One region of the Cytobacillus sp. C11.1 genome, then DNA from elsewhere that is predicted to be linked to it. Evidence: riboswitches for the same ligand, from Rfam matches in the RefSeq annotation. Region 1 holds a riboswitch; the other holds the start of a gene.
The links. A riboswitch is a leader RNA that binds a small molecule or an ion and turns the genes downstream of it on or off. The one in region 1 is predicted to bind cyclic di-AMP.

Region 1 (3,210 bases):
GTTAAATCCTGCAGTCCTGGGAACAACCCCATGAAAATAAGCACCCAGTATTTTATCTTTTAAAGACAAATCGCCTAAAGTTCCGGGATTACTATATTCAAGCGCAAAAATAAAAATGGCTCCTAATAAATTAAGGATAAGTGTCATCAGCAGAACAAGTTTTGTATGCAAAGAAAGCCTCTTTAGACTTCTGTTTCTTTTAATATCAAGCACAACGATATAGCCAATTCCCCCGATTATAAAAAGAAAGCTGAGCGTCAGTATAACGGTAAAGTCGCCAACGTATTCCGTTACACTTCTGAACTCGCCCATAATATCAAACCCTGCATTATTAAAGGCCGATACTGAGTGAAAAACACCATAGTATATAGAACGCGGAAACCCAAAATCAGCTGCCCAGCGAATAGATAATATAATTGCACCGATTGCTTCAATTAACAGCGTGAAGCCAACAACAAATTTTACGAGCCGTACCATGCCCTCAATAGAAAGCTGATTTAAAGATTCCTGAATCATCAGCCTTCCTTTCAAGCCAATGTTCTTCCCCATCATGATAGCAATGAGAACGCCAAATGTCATAAAACCGAGGCCGCCAATCTGGATAAGGATCATTAAAACAACCTGGCCAAACGTAGTAAAGGTTGTTTCGGTATCCACTACTACCAAGCCGGTTACACAGACAGCAGAGGTTGCTTCAAACAAGGCATCAATAAAAGACAAATGGTGCCTATCTTTGGTAGCAAAAGGAAGCATAAGCAGCAGCGTTCCCACAGCAATCAGGCAAAGAAATCCAATCGACAAAGCCTGGGCAGGATTCATTCTGATCCACGTGGTGGGCCGTTCCATTCTTCTTGGTCCCTTATTCATAATCATTAACTCCTTAGATTAATAATGTGTTAATATGCTTTTCAGCTCTAAGACCGCCCTATACCCCTATTCTTTCAAACCTGCTGATATCTCTGTTATGGCCCATCACGATGAGTACATCGCCTTTTAAAATAATTTCCTCAGCTGGCGGTGATACGATAATCTCTTTTCCGCGCTGGATCCCAACAATGTTACATCCATACTTTGCGCGTATGTCTAAATCTAATAAGGATTTATTATGGATTTTCTCTGAAGCAATAATTTCCACCATACTGTAGTCCTCCGAGAGTTCTATATAATCAATTATCTTATCCGAAACAATATGGTGGGCAATTCGTTTCGCCATATCCCTCTCAGGGTGAATCACTCGATCAACACCAATTTTCTCAAGAACTCTTGCATGATATTCATTATGCGCTTTGGCCCAAACCTGTGGAATTCCCATCTCCTTTAACAACAATGATGTTAAAATGCTTGATTCAATATTTTCCCCAAAGGAAACAAAGGCATGGTCAATATTTCTAATTCCTGCTTGTTTAATGGCAGCTTCGTCAATGCCATTGATTTGTACCGCATAAGTCACAAACTGAGCGTATTGGTGCACTTTTTCCTGGTCTACATCAATTGCCAAAACTTCTACACCCATATCATAGAACTCTTTTACCAAACTGCCTCCAAAACGTCCCAAACCAAACACAGCGTATTGTTTTTTCATTAAAGAATTTCCCTTCTTTTAAAAATAAGCACAAAAAGACCACTCTTAAAAAAAGAATAGTCAATGGTTATCATTAACCCTTCTCTCGATTCGGCTTACGGAGTTAGCTGTCGGATTAGGGATTGAGAGTATCCCTTCTTAACTTAATATGCTAAGATTCACCCCAAGATAAACCAGGTTTATCAAAAATGGTTCCCCCGCTCATAAAGGATTCAGCAAAAAGGTCTGTTTATGAAATTGATAAATATAAATTACTCCCGTGCTGTTCCGTTGTCAACATATTTCTTTATTTAATAAAAAAAGGAGGCGAGTCAATATCCGCCTCCTTAATGAACGACTTTCTCGCGTTCAAAATGATTCATATCCGTTAATTCGATCATGTACTCATAATTGGCAATGGTGTTTTGAAGCTTCTCTTTTTCTTCATCCACTACATTTGGGTCATTCATTTTATTCATTAATTCTACCTTGGTAGCTTCTAGTTTTTCTTTAACTTCTAAGTAGTTCATATCCATCACCCCTAAATATTTATTAAAAGGAAATATGAAACCGCCTTCCTTTCTATCTTTATTATAATGCCAGATTCCACTCCAGTTATCAGAATATATTGAGGATTTGTGAATCTTATCTAAAAAAAGACACTTCCTTTTCAAGAAAGCGCCATTCATAAATCTTATTCCCAGATAGCTGATGCCCATTCAGGATGATCAATAAATGGATTGCGGTTGTGCTGGTAGTCCGTGTAGATAATTTCGTTTCTTCTTCGCTCTAAATTATCGACTGGATCCTCTTTATGCCATTGCAGTAAAACAGACATTTTTCCATGATATGGTACAGATCCATTATTAACCTGGTTATTTAACTCTAAATCAATTTCTCCGCTATCCCCTTCATAACGGACGGCCATGTAAAATAGCATCCGCGCTACATCACCTTTTACATTATCCCTTGGCTCCCACGAATCTGAGTCGTAATAGTTGCCAATTGCCTCTGAATGCTGAATGCCGCCATTATCAAAGTCAAGATTGCTTCTGGAGCTATTAACTGATACGTCTGTCGGCCGCAAATGATGCAAGTCAGTTCCAGCACCCATGGCTGTGCCAAAGTCTCCATGTGATTTTGCCCAAACATGTTCCCGATTCCAGTCATTAACTCCTGTCCCATTGGTGAACTTGCCTTGTGAGCGACCTGTATAAAGAAGGAGAACATTATTGGGATTATTCGGATCTTCATCTGTTTCCCGAAGTGCATCCCATACATTTGAATAAGAGATCTCTATGTGGTCGTCAATGATATTGTGGAGTGCCGTTTTTAACGCCTCTCCTGTTTTTCCGTCCGCAGCATCATAATAACCATCAGCAGGTTCTGGCTCAGGTGGTGTTACCCCATCTCCTTGAAGTTCAAAAGCTGTTCCATTTTTCAGTCCAGGGTGAGAAAAATAAGCAGTAAGAGTGCCGGTAACCTTAATCTGCTTTCCCATTAAGGCTGGAGTCGATCTTAAACCAAAAGCAGAACGAAATGATGAGGGGATTTGAACATAAATCATGTTTGCCGTATTGCTCTCTGATGGACTATCTGCAAGTGCCAAAGCATAGTCATTTGGAAAACCGCTTGTTATAACCGTATTG
Region 2 (3,210 bases), 2.4 Mb from region 1:
AGCGCAAAAATAATGAACATGGCTACAACATTAATAACAAATGTTCCGATTACCATCATTTTGGAATGAAGGCTCATTTTTCGAAATTCCTTCTTGTTCCATATATCTGCTAACACAGTAAAACCAATTCCGCCAATAATAAATAATAATGTAATGACAATGTTTATCACCGGATCACCCACATAGCCCATCAGGCTGTCTGACCACAAAGCAAACCCGGCATTATTGAAGGCTGAAATAGAATGAAAAAAACTATAATACAAGCCTTTTCCCCATCCAAACTCAGGCACCCATCTAAGTGATAAAAACACCATGGCTACAAGTTCAATAATAATGGAAAATATAAATAAATTTCTAACTAGATAAATAACTCCTCCAATAGAGGTTTGATTTAATGCCTGCTGGACGATTAAGCGCTCCTTAATTCCAATCTTTTTGCCAAGCACCATATAAATGAGAATAGCAAAAGACATGATTCCCAGCCCGCCTAGCTGTATTAAGGAAACAATAACGATCTCTCCGAAAAGGGTGTAGGCAGTTTCCGTATCCACAACGGCAAGTCCGGTTACTGTCATGGCTGATGTAGCGGTAAACAGTGCATCTATCCAGCTTACTGATTCGGTCGCTGCAAAAGGCAGCTTAAGTAAAAGGGTTCCTAACACTATACATATAGCAAAAACTAAAATAAGCAGCTGAGATGGGTTAAGTTTGATTATCCCCTTCTTCACACTACACTCCTTCTTTCTCAAATCGGTTAATATCTTTGTTATGACCCATAACGATCAAAACGTCATCCTTTAAAATGACCTCCTCGGCTGATGGGGACACGATAATTTCTTTTCCTCTTTGAATCCCAACAATATTGCACCCGTATTTTGCTCTAATATCAAGTTCTATTAGCGATCTATTATGAACCTTTTTGGAAGCAATAATTTCAACCATACTGTAATCCTCTGATAGCTCAATGTAATCAATAATTTTATCTGAAACAATATGGTTCGCTATCCTTTTTGCCATATCCCTTTCCGGATGAATGACACGGTCCACACCTATTTTTTCAAGGACTCTTGCGTGGTACTCGTTATGCGCTTTTGCCCATACTTGCGGTATCCCTATTTCTTTCAATACCAATGAAGTCAGGATGCTCGATTCGATATTTTCTCCAAAAGATACAAAAGCATGATCTATGTTTCTAACACCCACTTGCTTCAAAGCTTCTTCGTCAATCCCATTAATTTGAACAGCAAAGGTAACAAACTGGGAATAGAGATTCACTTTTTCCTGATCAATATCTATTGCTAAAACCTCAGCACCCAATTCATGAAATTCTTTAACCAGGCTGCCGCCAAATCGCCCTAAACCAAATACAGCATATTGCTTTTTCATAACAAATTCCCTTCCTTTCTAAAAATGAACACAAAAAAGACCATTCTTAATAAAAGAATGGTCAATGGCAGCATTAACCCTTCTCTCAGTAGCGCTTACGGAGTTAGCTGTCGGATTAGGGATTGAGAGTATCCCTTCTCAGCTTAATTTGCCAAGATTCACCCCAAGATAAACATGGTTTATCAGAATTGGTTCCCCCGCTCAAAAGATTCAGCTTAAGGTATATATAAAAAATAATAAATTTAAATTACTCCTTTTATTTTCTGGTGTCAATACTATTTAATAAAACTTATCAATGGCAGTTTAATAATTCTGCAAAGCGCTTACATAAAGATAATAATATTTAGCCTAAGGGCTTAAAAAATGCCTGCTAATAAACCGATGAATAACATAATAATAATTGGCTGGAATGAAAGAACCCCACACCCTTAATACAAAAAATAATCAATCCCTATTCAAATGATAGATTAACTGGACAACGCCTGAGGAGAACGACCTTGTATGAACCAATTTCAAATTTAATCTCTTTTGTATATCATTAAACAACGGTTTTCCTTCTCCCAAAATAACAGGATGAACAGATATTCTAAACTCATCAACAAGCCCTAAATTAATAAAACTGGTAATAAGGCTGGCTCCACCATATAACCAAATGTCTTTACCAGGCTTATTCTTTAACTTATTGACTTCTTCCACTATCTGATCATTTATAAATATCGCTTGATTATCCGTCCCTTTAAGCGATCTGGAAAACACATATTTTTGTTTGCTATGAACTGCTTCCCACATTTCTTTTTCAGTTTCTGCATCTTCTATTTCTGGAGTAAATTGCCCCCATAGTTCATAACTCTTTCTTCCATATAAAATGGCATCAATTTGATTTAAGAAATGATTAAACTCCATGTCCGGGTCCATTATGCACCAATCAACTTCTCCATTTTTCCCTTCAATAAAACCATCTAACGTAACTGCTAAATCTAAAATGATTTTTCTCTGCTTTCCCTCCATAGACAAAGTTATGCCTCCTTTTAGTTGTTTAAATATTAATTTTCGCTCCATAAAAGGAAAAAACCCGCACAGGATTGGCGAGCTTTCTTATCGTAATCACCTGATATTAAAAGAGCGACATGAAAGCCTTTCTCTAGGTGATCCGTTCTTAAAAATCAAATTTATTTTTGACTGTCTGTACAAAATTCAGACTCTTAGCGAGCCACGGAAACCCCTAGCACCATAATAGGAATCTGCTCCGTTATGGTACATAAAGACAGTGTCGTAGCGACGGTCACAAAAGATAGCCCCGCCCAGTTTTCTAATATTAGCAGGTGTTTGCACCCAGCTCGACGTTTTCATATCGAAATGATCTAGCTTCTGCAGCTCCCGGTATTGTTCCTCTGTTAAAAGTTCAATGCCCATGGAAGCGGCCATATCAATCGCGTTATTTTCTGGTTTATGCTTTTTCCTTGCCTCCAGCGCTTCACGGTCGAAGCAAACACTTCTGCGGCCTTTAGGACTTTCCGCTGAACAATCATAAAAAATGTATTCATCCTTCTCTTGATCATAACCAACAACATCCGGTTCACCGCCAGTTCTTTCCATTTCATTGAGCGACCACACTTTTTCCGCATGAGCTTCAAGCTTAGCTTGGATTTTAGTCCATTCAAGACCTTCGTGGCGGTGCCTATTTTTTTCAAAACGGGCTTTCAATGTTTGGAGTAATTCTTCACGTTCTTCTAGTGGCAACTCCTTTTTATTGCTCTTTGTCAAATTAGTTTCCTCCTTATTCATAATGGTTTTGACTATATGTAGATATTTTTTTCATGCAAA

Region 2: another riboswitch for cyclic di-AMP. It lies ahead of AC3ZVC_RS01800 (potassium channel family protein); the one in region 1 lies ahead of AC3ZVC_RS14625 (potassium channel family protein).

What each region holds. Positions count from the first base shown of each region.
Region 1 is NZ_CM176935.1:2,931,034-2,934,243, reverse strand. It holds gene AC3ZVC_RS14630 (TrkH family potassium uptake protein) at 1-873, opposite strand, end outside; gene AC3ZVC_RS14625 (potassium channel family protein) at 926-1,582, opposite strand; cyclic di-AMP (ydaO/yuaA leader) riboswitch at 1,660-1,810, opposite strand; gene AC3ZVC_RS14620 (DUF3896 family protein) at 1,909-2,091, opposite strand; gene AC3ZVC_RS14615 (endonuclease) at 2,256-3,210, opposite strand, start outside.
Region 2 is NZ_CM176935.1:366,056-369,265, forward strand. It holds gene AC3ZVC_RS01795 (TrkH family potassium uptake protein) at 1-728, opposite strand, end outside; gene AC3ZVC_RS01800 (potassium channel family protein) at 730-1,386, opposite strand; cyclic di-AMP (ydaO/yuaA leader) riboswitch at 1,464-1,612, opposite strand; gene AC3ZVC_RS01805 (dihydrofolate reductase family protein) at 1,831-2,394, opposite strand; gene AC3ZVC_RS01810 (DUF4256 domain-containing protein) at 2,581-3,150, opposite strand.